Regions from separate parts of the Paenibacillus sp. ISL-20 genome, predicted to be linked through region 1. Evidence: riboswitches for the same ligand, from Rfam matches in the RefSeq annotation. Region 1 holds a riboswitch; the other holds the start of a gene.
The links. A riboswitch is a leader RNA that binds a small molecule or an ion and turns the genes downstream of it on or off. The one in region 1 is predicted to bind cobalamin.

Region 1 (9,961 bases):
TTAAACCAATCGGTGGATTTCACCACCACATCGGAGGTCGAAGTATAGATGAGCTGCAGTGCCACTCCGAACAACACACCCAGTCCAAGTCCGGCAAACACGCGCTTGGTAAACGAGATATGCTTTTTCTGCATCCAATATAAAATACCGACCAGCAGAATCAGAACAAGGACATTGATGATAACCCAAAGCGTTTCCATCCTAATGATTCCTCCCATTCTTTAGATAAGGATATAGGTGCTCCATCCTCATGTCATAAGTGCGCTAGTATGTATTCATATCCATTACAGCCCACTCTAAACATATCATTACCCGATTGAGAAAATTCCTGCCAAAAATCGTTGTATTCTCATCGATGCGGATTATATCGACTATGTTGATCGGATTACCACTGATATCGCTCCACTATCATATCATGTAAACTTCAAAAGGAGAACCACAAATATTAACACAACCGTTTCAATCAGTTCATTGAGCGCTCCGTAAGTATCCCCCGTCAGTCCTCCAAGTCTTCGGGTCATCCGTTCTGCCGTTAAACTGCCAGCGGCCCAGGCTATGAATGGTATGACAAGAATTCCTCCGATTCCAATCATCCCAAGATTAATCTCGCCTGCCGTGATCCATAGCAAACCTACAATAACTAGCGTTAACAAGACAGCCATTACGCCTGCCAGTGATCTCCTGCCGGCGGTCAATCCATGAAATAGAGCGGCAAGCCCCTCACTTCCCCGTGCCATCGGCCAGCGATACATCGCATGGACCATAAACCAGCGGCTCCAAACCGGAGCGAGCACCAGTAGCCATGCCTCTTGTTTCCATACCCCGGTTGATAAATCCCATATAGACATGATCAAGGAAGCTTTCAAAAGGAGCAACAGCATACACGCCATGACCCCCATTGCACCTACACGGCTATCCTTCATGATTTCCAGCATCTTCTCACGCGACCGATGGCTAAGCAGCGCATCAGCACTATCCATCCAGCCATCGAGGTGCAGCCCTCCCGTCAGCGCAACCCATACAACCAGCAGGATGACGGCAGCGGGAAAGGAAGGCAGCACAAAGCTTACCCCCAGTCCCAATCCGGCAACGATTACACCAATAACCGCCCCCACCAATGGATAAAAAACGACGCTCCGTTGTTGCACGTCCGGCGTAAAAGGAATTTCCCTCCGCACCGGCAGCCTCGATAGAAATTGAAAAGCGGCCGCAGCCGCTTCGATCATCTTGCTCATATGAGATACTCCTTGCTCTTGATTTCCATCGGAATTCCCGCAGTCACCAAAAATACTTCATCACATATCTGAGCCAGTCTCTGATTCATGATCCCTGCCCAGTCGCGATATATTCGGCCTAGCGGATATTCCGGAACGATCCCCGAACCCACTTCATTTGTTACCAAAATGACCATTCCCGGATAACCCTGTACCGCTCTTGCGAGCCTGCCGATTTGAAGTCCCAGCCGTTCTTCCATCGCAGCACTTCCTTCAGGCTCAGCTTGCAGCAGCACATTCGTAAGCCACAGCGTCAGGCAGTCCACTACCACCGCAGGAGCATTGGGTTGCGATTGGCCCAGCGTATCCAGCAGTTCCGGCAGGGCGACAGGCTCCTCGACCGTCTCCCAACCATAGGCTGAATCATGCCGACGGTCTTGATGAATTCGGATCCGTTCCCTCATTTCATCGTCATAGGCTTGCGCAGTCGCCACATACGTTCCGGACTCCGAGCGCTTCATGCACAGCTTCTCCGCGAATGAGCTCTTTCCGCTTCTGGCCCCACCCGTGACTAACACACTTCCACGATGGCTCATACGGCCCCTCCGCTGATTCCGGCGCTCTCAAACGTCGCCATCTCATGCATGATCCGGCACGCCGCCTCGACCAGATGCAGGCACAGTACTCCGCCTGTACCCTCGCCAAGACGCATGTCCATTTGCAGCATCGGATGCAGCCCCAGCTCTTTCAACAGAAGCACATGCGCCTGTTCATGCGAAACATGAGAGGCAATCATATAGGAGAGGGCGTCCGGGCAGATGTATTTGGCAACCAGGGCAGCCGCACTGGATATGAAGCCGTCAATGATAACGGGACAACCGTGGGCAGCCGCACCCAGAATCAGTCCAGCCAATCCACCGATTTCATATCCTCCGACTTTGGCGAGCACGTCAATGGGATCATTGGCATGAGGTCTATTAACTTGTATAGCCTGTTCCACAACTCGAATCTTATGTAGCAGCCGTTCATCGGTTACGCCCGTTCCCCTTCCCACAACTTCAGATGGCTGATTGCCGGACAGAACGGAGAAGATCGCCGCACTCGGTGTCGTGTTCCCAATGCCCATCTCCCCGGTCACGAACATTTGCGTTCCTTGCGATACCAACTTGGCGGCTACCTCTGCACCGGTTACAAGGGACTGCAGTGCCGCTTCCTTTGTCATCGCGGGCCCTTTGGCCATATTGGCGGTTCCTCTGCCAACGTTTTGCGACATCAGCTTCTCATGCTTCAGCTCGATTGCGACCCCGATATCCACACAATGCACGTCTGCCCCCGCCTGACGCGCCAGCACATTCACAGCAGCCCCTCCATTCAGGAAGTTCATGACCATCTGGGGCGTTACCTCAGCCGGAAATGCGCTGACTCCTTCTTCACAGACTCCATGATCACCTGCCATGACAACGACGGATTTTTTGGTGAACGACGGCTTCATATTCCCTGTAATGCCCGCTAATTGGATCGCTAGCGCCTCCAGCTTACCCAGACTGCCCGGAGGCTTCGTCAGCGTGTCCAAATAAGCGGCTGTTTCGTTCTGCACCTCGACATTCAGCGGTTTAATGTTAGCAATGATGTGATTTAAACGATTAACGATTGTATCCGTCAATGAAACGACCTCCTTGTATCTTGTTCCTAAATCTTACATCCTAAAGCGGAACATGCGGCAACATCGGTCAGGACCACGTGCTATTAGCCGTTAACAGCACCTGCGGAGCACCATTCTCGGGATGGGCCACAATCGAGGGCTCCACCCGGAAAATATGACGTATATACGCCGCTGTCAAAACTTCCTCCGGCTTGCCAACCCCGGCGATCTTTCCCTGATCAAGCACCAGCAGTTTATCGCAAAATTGGGCCGCCAGATTCAGATCATGCAGTACGCTGATCACCGTAATCCCAGACGAATTCCGCCACTCCGCCACCATATCCATGAACTGAAGCTGATAGTGGATATCCAGATAGGTCGTCGGTTCATCCAGCATCAGCAGGGAAGGCTCCTGGACCATTACCTTGCCAAGCGCGACACGCTGGCGTTGACCGCCGCTTAACTCGGTAAGCCGCCGTTCTTCCAGACCATTCAGATCCAGCTTTCGGATAATGGCCTCAATGAGCGGTGCTGCATCCTTATCTTCACGGCCAAGCCAGTTCAGGAATGGGAATCTTCCCATCTCCAGCACTTCCCGGACGGTAAAATCGGTAGGATCAAGCCCTTCCTGCTGAAGCACCGCCACGATCCGGGCCAGTGCCTTTCGATTATAGTGTCCAAGTGCCTTGCCCCGAAGCGTCACACTTCCTTGCGTAGGACTCTCCACACCGGATAACAGCTGCATCAGGGTGGATTTACCGCTTCCGTTCGGACCGATGATTCCCCACCATTCCCCTTCGGCAATGTGAAGGTCCACGCCTTCAAGAATCGGCACCTTGCCATATGCTTTGCCAAGTCCTTGAGCTGTAATCATGATAGACCCTCCCTGCGCCGTTTTTTGTTCCGGTATAGCAAATACGCAAAGAATGGAGCGCCTATGAATGCCGTAACCACACCGAGCGGTATTTCCGTTGGTGCCAGCACGGACCGTGCCGCCGTATCGCACCAGACCATGAATATCGCGCCGCCCAGAGCCGACAGTGGAACAATGACGCGGTAATCGGAGCCGGTGATCAGCCGGATCATATGCGGTACCACAAGTCCCACGAATCCAATCACGCCGGAGACCGACACGGCTGCGGCAGCGAGCAGAGTAGCAACGATGAGCACGCTGGTCTTCAACCGATCCACATTCAAGCCCATATGGGCGGCCTGCCGTTCCCCCAGCGACAAAATATTAAGCGCTCGCGACCTGCTCCATAAGTAGATAAAACCTGCGATAAAATACGGGAAAAGGATGGCCGTATACGACCATCCACGCATGCTCAGGCTCCCCATCGTCCAGTACAGGATCTGGTTTACCGTATCTTTGGACATGACCGTCAGAAAGGAAACGACGGCGCCCAGAAACGACTGCATCACCACGCCGGACAGAATGAGCCCGTGGATCGGCAGTTTTCCTTGATCCCTTGCCAACAGCAGAACGGCCCATAGGGTGCCTGCTCCGGTCAGAAACGCTACAAGCGGGAGCGTGTAACCTCCGGCAAAGGAATATTCCATCCCGAAAAAAATCAGGGATGCTGCGCCAAGCGCAGCACCCGAGGATACACCAAGCGTAAACGGATCCGCCAGCGGATTGCGCAACACCCCTTGAAAGGCGGCTCCGGCGACAGCCAGGGAGGCTCCTACGAGCATCCCCAGCAATATGCGCGGCAATCTCACCTTCATTAAGATTTGCTCGGATGGAGCTTCCCAGCCCGGAACGATGGAATCGCCGATTCCCGGCAGCCGGTGCAGCAGCATCGCCCCAATCTCTCTCACAGGCAGGTGCACGGAGCCAATTCCGAGACTGACAACCAAGGTTAACAGTAATAGGATTATGCCGGCCGCACCGAATCCTGCAAGTTTTTTACTCATGGATTCATCAGTTCCGGATAAACGGCCTTCGCCACTTCCACCAACCCTTGCGTCACACGGGGACCCGGACGGCTCAACAGATTCGCATCCACGGATATGACTTGATCGTTCTTGATGGCTTTGATCTGATCCCAGCCGTCGCGCTCCTTAATCAGCTGATCCAATGTTTTCTTGGTTGCTTCATCAACCACATCGTCCGTGTACAGAATGACGTCGGGGTTCGCAGCAATAATATTTTCCTCACTGATTTCGAACCAGCCTTCCGCATCGCCGGCTGCGTTAACGCCGCCAGCTAAGGTGATGATCTCATCCATAAACTCACCCTTGCCGACGGTCCAGCCTGGAGAGAATTCGACATACACTTTCTTCTTGTCTTCATCCTTCACGGATTTCACGGCTTCCGTAACGGTAGCCAATTCCTGCTTCATCTGATCCACGACCGCTTTCGCCTCCGCTTGACGGTCCGTAATTTGTCCGATCAGTTCGATGTTCTCCATCACGGCATCAATGGTTTTCGGATCATTGACGAACAGGGTAACGCCAAGCTCACGCAATTTCTCAGCATTCTGAGCATTCATCGAAGCCGCAAATACCACATCGGCATCGGCTGCAATAATAGCCTCTTCATTCACTTGGAACCCGCCCAATTTAGGCTTGGATTTGGCCGCTTCCGGATAATCGTCATTATCGGACACGCCAACGATTTCCTCATCCAGGCCCAAAGCGAACAGTTTTTCCGTCTCGGACGGTGTCAGGGATGCAATTTTGGCCGGAGCTTTCTCAAACGTCATTTCAACCCCGGTTGAATCCTTAACGGTCAGCGGATACGTCGTTTTAAGCTCTTCGCCGGAATCCGCTGGCACTTCGTTATTCTGCTCTTCCTGTTGTGCAGGCGGCGTTGTATCCTTCGGCGCCGCTTCTTCGCCTCCACAGCTAATCAAGGCCAGAGCCATCAGTATGGCTACCAGAAGTACGGACCATGTTTTGTTTAATGCTTTCATCTCTTGAAATCCCCCTATACATAATTGAGAACCTGGCGCTGTGAGTTTACATTCCTTCGACCGATCCTTACCGGGAGAAAAATATCAATCGTCATACTCCAAAGAAAAGCAAAAATCCCTGACTCCTCGTAAACAAGGACTCAGGGATTACGTTTTAACATAAGGACATCTGGATAACCGTTCACAGATAGCGCCTTAAACTTCCGCCCACACATGCTGCATGGGTCCGGCAAACGTAATCCTCTCCTCGAAGGACCGTCATTCATTCGCCGAGGGCAGGTCTCCTGACTTGCAGGCTGTAACGACTTCTCCGCCTTCCCAAGCGCTATGGCTCAGTGGCATATGAAGAAGTCCCTGCTTCACAGTGGCGGGACCGTGCCGGACTTGCACCGGCTTCCCTATTAACCCGGCAGAAGGCAACAACGCCTTCTGTCCGGGACCCTCGCAAATAATATGAATTTATGTATGTTAGGCCAAGCATGGTTTCTCTGCCCAACATTATAGGCGATAAACCTTCCTCTTACAACCGAAAGATTCGGTCATTTCAAATGCCTTATGATACGGATTTATCCCGTTATCGCCCATTCCGCACCGATATCATACGATTTCATTTATTCGCTTAACCGCACGCCTTGCCAGCGTTTTTCATCCCATGTCAATTGCAGCTTAAGCTCCTCGCCCGGTGACACCTGCGTTTCCCAGAATTCCGTATGCGGAAGGGTAGCTGCCGCGATCTGCCGGATGACGCCCCCATGGGTGACCACAAGCACATCCAACTCGATCCTCTGTGTCCCACAACCATAACCGGCTGCCTCTGCCTCTGCCTCTGCCTGCACAAGGGTATCCGGATCTTCCTCCACATGCAACAGTTCCTTCAAATCCAAATACAATCCGGTCAAGAATGCCTGAATCCGGGAACAGAACGCTTCCCAGCTCTCCCCATTTGGCGGCGTAACTTCTGCGGGGTTATCAATCCAGCACCGATAGGAGATATCCGACTTCAAGTCCTCGTAGGTGTTCCCTTCCCAATCCCCGAAATCGAGCTCACGCAGCCGCAGATCATACTCGACCCCTGGAATGAGCCTGCCCGGATCTTCATCATCAGGAATAGCGGACATTGTTGAGTCCGATAGGATAACATTCAGCGTCTGCCTGCATCGAAGGAGATCACTGCAATAGATCCGGACAAACTGCTTGGTACAAAACCTTTCCCGCAGCGGGAGGAGCTGCTGTCTTCCTTCCACCAGAATCCCCTGATTCTCGTGACCGAGATAACGGTGCTCCTCGTTCCATAACGTGCGGCCATGACGGATCAGATGCAGGGTAATCCTCATATCCATAACCTCCCCCCTGCTGCGGCAACAAGCCCAAGCACCACGGTACCCAGTATCGTAAACAATACCGATACGCCCAGCAGCAGACGATTTGTCACCTGAATATCCTCCGCTTCAAGCGGGCGTTCGGGGTCCCCCATGTAAGCCCGGAACGAGATCACGCCTTGATAGGAATTCTCGCCACCCAGACGAATGCCCAGCGCACCGGCAACGGCCGATTCCGAGAAGCCGCTGTTCGGACTGGGGTGCTTTCGCGCATCCCTTCTGACCATCTTGATCGCTTTTTTCCATTGCAGCGAGAACATCGCAGCCACCACGGTCAACAGTCCTGCCGTCAGACGTGCCGGTATCCAATTGGCGATATCGTCCAGCCTTGCGGATGCCCAGCCGATATGCTGGTATTTGTCATTTTTATAACCGACCATGGAGTCGAGCGTGTTCACGGCCCGGTAGGCCATCGCCAGCGGCGCTCCCCCGATCAGGGCAAAAAACAACGGAGCGATGACCGCATCCACGATATTCTCCGCAACCGTCTCCACTGTTCCCCGCACGATCTCCGGCTCATCCAGATGGCCGGTGTCTCGCCCGACAACCATGCTGAGCGCGCGCCTGGCCTCCCCGATATGGCCGGAACGAAGATGGCCATAGACCTCCAATCCTGCTTCACGCAGCCCCTTGATAGCAATCGTAGTCGCAATAAGCACGATCTCCACTCCCCAAGCAAGCCAAGGATGAATCGCTGCACACAACAACAGCAGCAGCCATGCCAGTATGAAGGAGCCGCCGGCCACGATCACCGGCAGCAGAATGCCCGCCCGCTTCAGGCTCTGGGCGGAAGTCGCCCAATGACGTATCCAGCCTTCAACCCGGCGGATGGCTTTCCCCATGCCAATGACGGGATGGGGGAGCCATCTCGGATCTCCAATCAGCAGGTCCAGCACGACCGCTGCCCAAATGACCCACACGACGGTCATATCCGGTTCTCTCTTTCGGAGACAATGCTTTCCGTAACACTCTCGTAGACAAGGCGGCCGATCATGCCGCCCAGATCAGTTGCGGTTCCGGCATAATGGTGGTTCACGCCATACGCTGCATTGCCGCTGACCCCAAGGACCATCGCGTCCGTCGTCGTTCCGGTCGCGACGGCTCCGGTTTCATGATCCTTCACGCCCAGGTCATGCAGCGCCGCGGCTTTCGCTTCCGTCGCCGTCAGCGTGGCGTTCACCATGCAAGTCGGCGTCATCATCCCGTCCACCATCAGCATGATATTAATCGTGCCCGGCTGGTAAGCCGCAAACGTCGTACGGCTCGACCCGGCGCGGGCTGCATTGCCCACGCCGGCGGTGGTACAGCACAGGATGGAAGCCTGTTCACTCCGCTCTTCCCGGATGGAAGCATATTTCAGTTTTACCGCCGTCATCAATCCAGCTGTAGATTCAGCCGGATAACCGTGAGCAGCTATAAAGTTAGACATATCGTTCACGGGGTCGCTGCAATCGTAATGTTTGTCCACATAACGATTCACGATATGATCCAAGCTTACGAATCCGCCGCCGTAAATAGCGCTGCTTATGGACGCAGCCGGCTCCGGAAGCGATATCCGGATATGCGGATGCTGCAGCTCCGATTCGAGGGACGCCACCACTCCCGGCCACGCATTAGAAAGATATAGATGATTCTTGCCTTCCAGAAAAGGTACTGCCATGTTTCTCTCTCCCTACTCTCTATGATCTAAATCCGCCTGATTCCGACTTCATTGGTATGTGCTGTTTAATACCTTTAAGTCGCGTCTTCAGAAGAAATGCCAAGCACCTCCGCCATAATGGCAAGCAGCCTGTCGTTATCTGCGGCATGTTTAACGGCCAGCCGGATATGACGCTCACCAAGGCCCGGGTACATGGCGCAGCTGCGGACAAGCACGCCGCGTCTGCCCATCTCCGACTGAAACATCTCGGCACGCCATGGCCGCGGAAGCTCCATGAGTAGAAAATTAGCCTCGCCCGGCGTAACCTCCAGCCCCAGCGCTCGTAAACCATGTATAAGCTTCCCGCGCTCTGCGCGAATCAATTGCAGCGTATTCTGCTCATAGTCCCTGCCGCTGCCAAGACAAGCCTCGCCCGCAAGCAGCGCCAGTCCATTAACACTCCACGTGACCTGCTTGCCTGCCATCCTGCGTATCACATCGGGATGTGCGGCCGTATACCCGAGTCGTAGACCCGGAATCGCATAAAACTTGGTCATCGATCTGACAATCACGGTCCGAGGATAGTCATGAAGCTCTGGCATCAGAGTCTGTCTGTCTTCCAGCGGAATAAAGTCGATAAAGGCTTCATCCAGCACCAGCCAGGTCCCTTCTTGCTCTGCGCATGCCGCTATTTCGCGGATATCCTCAAGGCTGTACTGAACTCCGTTCGGATTGTTGGGCTGTCCCAAAAACACGAGATCCGTGCAAGCTATCAGTTCCATCACATCCGCCTTATCTGCACGCCAGTCCCTCTCCGGATGACCGCACACGGAGCGGATGTCCGAACCAAATTTTAAGGACAATTCCCGGTATTCAGAAAAACACGGGTCAACCACGCCCACAGTCCTTGGCGATAGCCCCATCAACAACAGCGCCATGCACTCTGCCGCCCCATTGCCGACAAGGATACCCCGCGGATCGGTGCCTAACTCCGCTGCGAGCAGCTCCTTGAACTTGCGGTGTCCCGGATCCGGATAACGAATGACCGCACTCATTCCCTCTTGTAAGGCCGTAATAACCCCTTGCGGCGGTCCGAGCGGGTTAATATTGGCGCTGTAATCCAGGAAAGCCGAGGCTTTTCTTCCGTATGTGGCAGCGGCCGTCTCCAC
Region 2 (9,961 bases), on a different contig from region 1:
CGCGATATACGTGATTTCATGTGAACTTTGATCAACCTTGATCAGGCGCCCCCCAATATCGAGGCAGCCCGTATCCAACAGTTCGCCATCGGCGAATAATGCCAAATTGCTTGTACCGCCGCCAATGTCGATGTTGGCGATGCAGGTGGAATGCTCTTTGGAATACGAATGTGCACCCGCGCCTTTGGCGGCAATAATGCTCTCCAGATCCGGCCCTGCGGTTGCGACTACGAAATCACCGGCAAAGCCGCTTAGCGAGAGCACGACTTCATTCGCATTCTCTTTGCGTGCCGTCTCACCCGTGATGATGACCGCTCCTGTCTGGATCTCATCCTTGCGGATGCCTGCCTTCTCGTATTGCTCCTGCACGAAGGACTGAATCTTCAACATATCGATCCGGTTATCTTCCAACACGGGTGTAAAACAAATGTCGCTTCGATAGACCACTTCTTTGTCTGTAATAACCAAGCGGGGCACCGAAAACGAAGAAGCCATGTTTTGAATATGGAGCTTAGACAGCACCAACTGGGTCGTAGAAGTTCCCATATCGATGCCAACGCTGAGCAATTGTTCTTCCACTTTGTTCACCCCCTGGCTTGATTTCTGATCATTCGGACTACAAAAAGGCTTAAAGTGATAACCTTCCAGATATACCGGAAGGTTTACTTTAAGCCTCATTGCTTCGAAGACTACGCCCTTGTAGTCCGATGATATTATTTTTTGAACGTAAAAGTCACTGTTGTGCCCGTATCGCCGGATACGATCGAAAGCTTACCTTTCAGCTTGTCTTTAACATAGCTGTGGACAATCGTCAGCCCCAAGCTTTTATGCGAAGTTTCCCCGACAACGAACCCGGCTCCGTCATCTGCCACGATGACCGTCACCAGCCCGCCTTCTACTTTTGTCTTGACGGAAATTCTTCCCTCCGAACAATCACCGAACGCATGTTCATAACTGTTATGCAGCAGTTCGCTTACAATCAGCGCGACGGTTACGGTCCGATCACTGTCCAAGCAAATGTTTAACTCCGAAGCAATCTCCACCTTGACGGCGCGGCAATCAACAAAACAGCGTTCAATATTGGATGCAATCAATCGTATAACATCCATGAGATCCACTTCGGCTTCGATCTCCGTCGACAGCAATTCATGGGTTGCGGCGATCGCGAGCACGCGACTGACACTGTCATCAAGGCATTTCTTGGCCTCAGGGCTTTTGCACTGCCGCCCCTGAATGCGCAGCAGAGACGCTACCATCTGCAAATTGTTTTTTACCCGGTGATGAATTTCGCGGATGGCAACCGATTTCGAAACGATCTCAGCTTCCTTGTTTTTAATCTCGGTTATATCATGCAAAATAACGCCTACGCATAAATCCTTTTCCTCAATGAACAAGCGTTTCACCTGATAGTAACGTCCGGCGGCTTTCACTTCCACCGTAAGCGGACAACATAGCGAGGATGAATGCTGGCTCATGACCTCGGAGAACATCGTCTGATCAAGCGACAAATTATCATAATGCAATCCTTGGATATCTTCCAAATAACCAAGCTGTCTGTAATATACGTCCGCCTGTTCATTTTTCAGCTTCAAAAACCCATATTTATCGAACACCAGAACGGCGTCTTCCAATTGATTGATAATCGAATCCTTGAACTGCAGCATAGCTCCCAGCATCGAGGACATTTCCCCATCCTCGCATGACGTTCGCTGCCTGTTGAAGTGGGCTTGTATATTGTCGCTGACATCTTTTTCATAGATCAGAACGGCAATGACGCCGCTTTGATTTTTAATAGGATATACCGTTTGCCGAACCAGATGATTCTCCTGCGTCCTGGCGACGAGCCCCTGCGACATAATGCCTGTTTCCAGCGTCCTCAGGACGCCAGGTTCATTCTCGCGCAGCGCCTTCTCCCCCGTAACCGGAAAATAATACACCGATTTGCCTTCACATGGACGACGATGATAGACCACGATGGCTTCGCTTGCCACGCTCGACAATACGTCGATGAACACATCATCCTCCACCTCGGTCATTTGAAAAGACTCCGCTATTTCGCAGATCCGGGCTATATCCTCTTCCGACAATCCGGTGTGAAGGCTGCACAGCTGCCTGATCCGTTCTTTGAAATCAATCATAGGAAATGACGATGGTACTAGCAATTTCAATCAGAGGACATCGCCGATCCATGCTGAGTTTGCGCAAGATTTGATAGGCTTCCTCTTCCGTGTAGCCATTTTCTCTCATCAATATGCCTTTCGCTTTCTCGACCGCTTTGCGTTCTTCCATCTTCTGCGTCAGCTTTGAGAGATCTTGTTCCAGCTTTCGGAATTCCTTGCCTCTGGCTATCGTGACTTCCACCATAGGAATGAACGACTTTTCATCAAGCGGCTTTACCAAGTAACCAAGCGCACCGACAGAAGATGCTTTTTCAATCGTCTGTTTGTCGCTGTAGGCGGTCAAGAGGATGATCCCGCCCGCCAGCTGTTCTGAAAGAATTCTTTTACTCGCCTTGAGCCCATCCAAAATGGGCATTTGAACATCCATGATGACGAGGTCAGGCAGATGCTTCTTGCATAATTCGATAGCTTCAAAGCCATCGGAAGCTTCGCCTACTACATTGTAGTTAGCCTCTTCTAGCATCTCACGAATATCCATTCTTGTAATAGGTTCGTCATCGACTATTACAATTTTTCCATTCATGCGTCATGCACCTCATTGTCTGTCGTTATTTGCTTGTCGCTTGTCTATCGATAAGCCCCGCTTGCATTTGAACTAGAATCCAAGTCGTTTACGCCCTCAAATAATCCCGAAGAGCATCCACTCCCACGTTCTCGATCGTCGAGACTTCAAAAATCCGCTCCACGCCGGCCGCCATTAAATGCGCTCTGGCCTGCGCGATTTCTTCTTGCGACTTGGCCAGTTCCACCTTCGTTACCACTCCGATAACCGGCTTGGCGAATACCGTTGCAAAGGCCGGCGGGAAATAGCTGTCTTCTTTCGTGCAATCCTGAACCAGCCCAATGACATCGGCATCTACACTGGATACTAACAGCATTTTGTATAAATACCGGTTCTCGATGCATTCGCCCGGCGTATCAATCGCCTGATCGAAATTTTCGACGGCTTGCGTTTTCTTATAGGCAATCTCCTCACCGTGCAGCCATTGGCACAGCGTGGTTTTGCCCGATCCTGTACTTCCGGCAAAAATAATTTTCTTCATCATAAGCTTCTCCTACGTTCTCGTAATGTTCGTATTAGCCGAGAAGCCCAATATATTCTGCAATCCATGCAGTACTGCGCTGATCGCAGATTCTACTGATGATACATCGCCCGTAATGACGAGTGAACCGCTGAAACGGTCGACAAAGCCGATTTGTACGCCAGCCGCCTTTGTAGCGATATCCGCTGCAATGATGGAGGCTTCGCTTGGCGTGATCGTCATAACGCCGATGGACTGATGCGCTTCGTTTCCGAGTCCCAGCTTCTTGTAAATGTCCGGGTTCGGGTTCGCGATAATGTGAGCGAGCGTGACCTGTTTGCCAGGCACATACTCCTGAATCACACGTTGTTTCTCGGCTCCTTGTTCCATACTCCTCATCTCACTCTCGTATCGAAAACACTAAAAGAGGTTGTTCTACAAGTCCACTTTTGATAAGAAAACCTAATCGATGACACTTCAAGGATGATCGACCGCGATGCATAGGTAGGTTTTCTTGCGATATAGAATTTCATCAGCCTCCGCTGATAACTAATAAATTCTTTATCTATCACGAAGTGAATCTGGAAGTAAACTCGGCATCGAATCTTGAATTCAGCCTGGAAAACCCGCCTTTTTGAACACGCAACTAAAATTCACTGCAAAAAACAATAAAAGCCCCTTAAAAGTCCATGCGGAATTTTTAAGAAGCCACTTTGCTTTGATTTGTATGCAACACGCCATTGTGTTACTTTCACTATATTTGAATATTGCAAGCGATGTCAATACGAAATCCGTCAAATTTCGACTCGATCTTAGAATTGAAACATTTTGTTCAAAATTTGAAGCACGTCCTCTGTCGTAGGAACGCGTGGATTTGTTGCCGTGCATCCGTCTTTCAGCGCGCCTTCGGCGATCGACACTCTCATCTCTCCAAACAGCGATTGATCCACACCGCATTCGCGCAGCGTTTGCGGCATATTCAATTGCTTCTGCAGCTGTTTGATTGCCTGTACGAGACTACGGACGCCGCTCTTGGCATTTGGTGCGGATAACCCCAAGCTTTTGGAAATTTCGGCATACCGAACCGCCGCTCTATTGCTTTCTTCCTTGGCGTAACCCGGCTTGTAATCGGCATTAAATTCGATGACATGCGGAAGAAGAATCGCATTCATACGTCCGTGGGCAATTTTGAATTTGGCTCCCGCCACATGCGCGATCCCATGATTCAATCCCAGCGACGCAATATTAAACGCCATCCCCGCGATGCAGGATGCATTATGCATTTTTTCGCGCGCCTCAAGATCATTTCCGTCCTTATAAGCTCGCGGCAAATAAGCAAAGACCAGCTTCATCGCCTTCTCCGCCAGCGCATCGGAGATATCATTGGATTTGGTGGATACATACGCTTCAATGGCATGCGTCAAAACATCCAGCCCGGTATCGGCCGTAATGAAGTCCGGCACGCTTTTGACGAGCTCAGGATCGAGAATCGCTTCTTGCGGCAGCATGTCATCGGATACAAGCGGATATTTGATGTTTTTTTCTTTGTCGCTGATAACGGAGAATGACGTAACTTCAGAACCCGTCCCGCTTGTCGTCGGGATTGCAATGAACGGGATATCTCGCTGGTCAAGCAGCTTTTTCGTAAACAGCTTCATCGCTTTAGCGGCATCAATGGCAGAACCGCCGCCAATGGCAATGATTAGATCGGTGTTGAACGCACAGAGCGCCTCGACACCTTCCGTGACGACTTCAATCGGCGGATCAGGCACGATATTGCTGAAAACATATTGCTCGTTACTGCTGTGCAGGCGATCAAACACCATGTTAATCATGCCCGACTTCACCATAAATGGATCCGTGACGATGAACATACGTTTGTTTTGCCACTCTGTTAGACGATCCATCGCGCCTTGCCCCATATAGAGGTCGGCTTTAATCGAAAGTTTATCCATGTAAAGCACCTCCAAGAAGTAATTGCAACAAAAAAAGAGGCCATTCAAAGGGAAATCCCCTTTAAAAGCCTCTTTGCTTGTTATCATGTATGCACGCCATTGTGCAGCTTCTTATCATTTAGTTTTGCATATATACTGTACACCGTCATTCTGATCTTCGTCAACCGCTTCCGGAACTTGTCCTTAGATCAGACACATTAACGGTACGAATCTATAAGTGCCTGGTTCAAAAAGGTCGGTCATCAAAAGCGGACTTTTGGAACAACCTCTATCAATAAAAAAAAGGGATATGCACTCCATAGTGCACGTGGTTCTTCGTCCTTGAAGAATCTCCCCGTTTGCGAGCTATACCTCATTGTATATATTCGGCGGCGAACACCCGGCTGTGGCCGACAACATCGTCGGCAGCCTCTGCTGCAATTAAAAAAAGCCTAGCGAGGCGGGAAACGTCACTAGACTTGTAAACCAGCCATTTTCGCCTCGAAATGACTGGTCTCTCCAAAGTTATTAGGCAAAAGACCTGACTTAAGACCGATCATTCGGTCTATCACAGTGGCGGGACCGTGTTGGATTTGCACCAAACTTCCATTGCCTATAACTTTTTCTATTGTACATGACGCGAATGGTTGCCCATTCGACATCATTATAGCACAAACGACACGTTTGGCGATATAAACCTAAAAAAATGATTGATCGAAATGAAACTCAAATAAAATAAAATGCCTCGGGCAGGCCAAGGGACGAACGCTGCAGCGTAGATACGGTGAATTGTCTCAGAAAGACAAACAAGGAAGTGGTTTTCCAATTCTTTTACTCATGATCCATGTCTCTTTTTTGCTCAGAGTACCACTTTCTAAGCTGATTAATATGGGCTTGATGATAACGGTTATGGTCGGCCATATGCCATAATCCCCACCGGATGGTGGCTTGCTTTTCATTTTCGTGACCAAAGGTGACAATGCTATCCAGATCAGCATCCGTTAATTGCGTGCATGTTTCCTTCAACATATTTAATACAACTTCATATTTAGATATAAGCATGTCCAAAGGCATCCCTTTGATCATTGGCAGCCTGTTATGTTCATCGATCATGGGGCCGTATTCATCTATGAAAGACTGGGGGAGCGCCTCCCCTTTAATCCTATAAATCCAGTTCAGGTCGACGTACATGATATGTTTTATTAACTGAGCGGCACTATTGAAATTGTCACAAGGTCCTTTGAAGTCTATTTCCTCTTGCGCCATGCCCTCTGATATGGACTTTAGCCGTTGGCTGTTCTCTCTGACAGCGCTATATAACATTCCCACGATCGTTGACATATTCTCTTCGCCTGGCAAATCGTACAACATCCTAGCACAACCTCCCTTGTAAAAATAAATAGCATCCCAGCCTCACTATTTGGACTTTTGAATTCTTTGTTTCAGTCGTATCGATTTATTCAAGTGCAGAAAAATATGCCTTGTCGCCGGCATAAGCACTAATCCCGCAATCGTTTTGTTTCCCCAGTATTCAAGCAACCACGATGCTTCTTCCTTAACCGCATGCTGTACTTTAAGTTCATGAATTCTTGCCGCTTCAACTTTTTGCTTAAAGTCGCCTGGAAATAAACGGGATATGACTTCACGAGTGTTTCGCCCAACTTCACTCCGATAAGCTAATAAAGAACCAATATCAAGAGTCGCACTCAAATTAGCGATTTCTGCTTCCGTCATTTCATTTCCGGAATGAACATCATCAATGTGGAGTTTCTTGTTCCATTGACCTGAATGCAATACTTGGACATCGTTATTTACGAGCACACTCATAGTCATATCTTCAATACGCGTGATATGCCACATATGCCATACTATAGAGTTTTTCGTATCAGGAGCCGTAACAGGATATTGGCGGAATGTTTCCTCTTGTAGATCTCTAACTAATTCGTCCTCAAGCGTCGCAAGTGGCGAATGGCTCATTCTTGATGAATGTAACAAGCGATGCTGCTGCAAGAATAGGTCAACCGCACGCTGATGTTTTGCCGGATCCAGAATCATCCGGGTTAGCTTTTTGTGATTTTCATTCCACTGTTTCCTTTCACTCAAATCCATTGAGAGCCCTCCTTTTCTAGCCGCCCCCTAATATCCATGTCACGGCTTCATTAAAGTCTGTCGCGATATAATCAGGATACGCTTCTTTCCATATGCCGAAGTACTCGTTGTTATTATATTTTTCCAGTTCCTTGGCGCCAGCTCCCGTCTTCACTAACACTTTCTTGCAACCGGCTTCTTTGGCGGCAACCATATCCGTCCATCTATCCCCTATGACAAAACACTTCCCTAAGTCCAGATTATTTTCTTCTGCGGCTTTCAACAGCATGCCTGCGGTTCCTCCAAGTGTTCCGTCCCTGTCAATGAAAACAGCTTGTCTTGAGAGCTCTAGCAATTAGTTATGCTCCTTTCCTTATTCATTTTTTGCGTTGGATAGTACAGGATGTCCCGGACGATTTAAACATCACTGATTGCCCGATTCATATCGCTTTCTCACTCAATTTCGTCGGTTTCGCTCCAAATAGCATATGCGCCGTAGCCTAAATACTCGCGCACCTCAAGAACCTTACTGCCCCGTATCAGAATTTCCATACCATTTTCGGAGTCCCACGCTGTACCTCCACCCAAGATTGCTCCGAATGTATTATCGTTTCGATCATAAGGATTTCGATAAAGGTCAACTTCCCCTACGGACATAAACTTCAAAATATCCTCTCCATGCACTCCATCTAAGCCGGGAGGATAATCAGCCGTATCGCTAGACATTTTGAGATTTTTCCACGCGCATGCTTTCTTGCATATTTCGTTTATGGTTTCATCCGGCAGCTGATTCAACAGGTCTTGTATGTAAATTTCCGCTTCTTCCACACTCATGTCTTCCGTGCTAAAACGATATTCAACTTCACATTCGAACAACGCAAGATACCCAAACCCAGACATGCCGGTTTCCTCTGAAGGATCTTCTATTCCTACGTGTTTTAACTCAAATCTTTCGCTCACGCTATCTTCCTCCTGAATAATCCATTCATGATTTATAATTCAATTGCTATATTTTTCTATTCTCGACTGCACGGCAAAAAACCTTTTGCCACTGACACTTCGCATGTTCCGGGACAGTCCCGGATCACCCATGCTAGTCACTGGCAGGGGGAAGTTGACTTTTATCCACAACCATACTACGATGTGTAGTATGGGGTGAAATAGGAATGAAAATTAAGAAAATGAATATCGATGGCGAAGGCCTGAATCGATTTTTTGGACCACTGGAGTCTCGAATTATGGATATTCTCTGGTCCTCCGAAGCACTAAGTATCAAGGAAGTGCAATCAATCCTGAATCAGGAGAGTCCAATCTCGATCAATACGGTAATGACTGTCATGAATCGTCTTCTGGATAAAGGCCTGCTGACAAAGGCCATGACGGGAACCGGCCGGACACGGGCATCCAAGTTCAGCCCGCTGCAGTCGAAGGAGCAATTTCTCACTGAACAGACAAAGGAGGTTTCCCAGGGACTCATTCAAGAGTACGGGAATTTGGTCGTGAACCACATGATCGATGCGCTGGATGATGTCGATCCGGAGGTGATCGCAAGGCTGGAGCGTAAATTAAACGATATCAAACACAGGAATAAGCAATGAATCCCACCACACGGCTAAGATGTGCCTATGCGCTGATGATCGTATTCATAGCTGTTGTCATCGTACATATAGGAATGTTCATTACCTACCAGGCCCGAAGCGGAATTTTTCAAGGACCCGTTCTGAATTACGCCTTAATCGACATTGTCATTGCATATACATTTGTTCAGATCATTTGGCGAAGTACCCGGCAATTGGTTTTATCGCAAAAATGGTTAAAGCACTTCCGTGCCAACATGCACGATAAATTAACCAAGCGCCTCAATTACAAGTACCACGGCTGGGGAACGGAAATCATTGTTGTACAGGACAATGCCTTTGTGGCTCTGACGATTGGTCTTCTTCGACCAAAAATTGTAGTGTCTACTACGGTTTTAGAGATGTTTAATGACAAGGAAGTAAAGGCAATTTTATTGCATGAACGATATCACTGCCGCAATTATGATGGATTAAAAATGTTCTTTTCGACCTTGCTGGCAGACGCCTTTGGATATTTGCCGATTGTTAAACCGATTCTTCGCTACTATCAGACGTGGCAAGAGCTGTTTGCTGACCGATTCACCATCCGGCAGATGGGCACGGAGCTGTATTTAGGCAGTGTCTTATTAAAATTAGCGAAACTCGGTAATCTACGGCGGTATGAGGCAGCCGTTCATTTTGCGAATTCAACATTGCAATACCGGATCATGCAAGTTCTTGAGCCTGACAGAGGGGTGAATGTTCCGCTAGCCCTGCTGAAGCCTTTTCTGAGATCCTGCTCCATTTTGCTGCTCTTTATGTTGACCGGGGATTCGTAATCCCTTTTTTTGAACTATCATACTACATTATGTAGTTTGATCACACCGAGCATAAACAGAATATTTTATCCGGGAATCTATGATGGGGGTATGAACATATGCACAATGAACTCATTCGTATCGGACCTGTGACCATTTATGGATATGGATTGATGATCGCGATCGGAATCCTTATTGCTTACAAGGTCGTTGTTTATAGAACAGCATCTAGACAACTAGAACTTTCTCATGTTTCCTCTTTAACTTTCTGGAGCTTATTAGGCGGATTGGTCGGGGCTAAACTTTTGTTTTGGATTACCCAAATGAACAATATCATCCATGATCCTTCATTGGTTCTGAATT

Region 2: it holds a riboswitch for cobalamin, as region 1 does, so the genes downstream of both, J7E85_RS04995 (1-propanol dehydrogenase PduQ) here and J7E85_RS29020 (ABC transporter substrate-binding protein) in region 1, are expected to answer to the same signal.

What each region holds. Positions count from the first base shown of each region.
Region 1 is NZ_JAGGRD010000063.1:28,607-38,567, forward strand. Features, by position in the region: gene J7E85_RS28990 (L-cystine transporter) at 1-200, opposite strand, end outside; gene cobS (adenosylcobinamide-GDP ribazoletransferase) at 414-1,235, opposite strand; gene cobU (bifunctional adenosylcobinamide kinase/adenosylcobinamide-phosphate guanylyltransferase) at 1,232-1,810, opposite strand; gene cobT (nicotinate-nucleotide--dimethylbenzimidazole phosphoribosyltransferase) at 1,807-2,877, opposite strand; gene J7E85_RS29010 (ABC transporter ATP-binding protein) at 2,945-3,730, opposite strand; gene J7E85_RS29015 (FecCD family ABC transporter permease) at 3,727-4,773, opposite strand; gene J7E85_RS29020 (ABC transporter substrate-binding protein) at 4,770-5,774, opposite strand; cobalamin riboswitch at 6,032-6,233, opposite strand; gene J7E85_RS29025 (histidine phosphatase family protein) at 6,386-7,114, opposite strand; gene cbiB (adenosylcobinamide-phosphate synthase CbiB) at 7,105-8,082, opposite strand; gene J7E85_RS29035 (adenosylcobinamide amidohydrolase) at 8,079-8,813, opposite strand; gene cobD (threonine-phosphate decarboxylase CobD) at 8,888-9,961, opposite strand, start outside.
Region 2 is NZ_JAGGRD010000006.1:151,718-161,678, forward strand. Features, by position in the region: gene eutA (ethanolamine ammonia-lyase reactivating factor EutA) at 1-579, opposite strand, end outside; gene J7E85_RS04975 (sensor histidine kinase) at 714-2,138, opposite strand; gene J7E85_RS04980 (ANTAR domain-containing response regulator) at 2,131-2,703, opposite strand; gene J7E85_RS04985 (EutP/PduV family microcompartment system protein) at 2,792-3,223, opposite strand; gene J7E85_RS04990 (BMC domain-containing protein) at 3,236-3,592, opposite strand; gene J7E85_RS04995 (1-propanol dehydrogenase PduQ) at 4,015-5,157, opposite strand; adenosylcobalamin (AdoCbl) riboswitch at 5,617-5,770, opposite strand; gene J7E85_RS05000 (DinB family protein) at 5,968-6,507, opposite strand; gene J7E85_RS05005 (DinB family protein) at 6,553-7,245, opposite strand; gene J7E85_RS05010 (HAD hydrolase-like protein) at 7,262-7,579, opposite strand; gene J7E85_RS05015 (DUF6985 domain-containing protein) at 7,678-8,184, opposite strand; gene J7E85_RS05020 (BlaI/MecI/CopY family transcriptional regulator) at 8,391-8,822, shown strand; gene J7E85_RS05025 (M56 family metallopeptidase) at 8,819-9,619, shown strand; gene J7E85_RS05030 (prolipoprotein diacylglyceryl transferase) at 9,718-9,961, shown strand, end outside.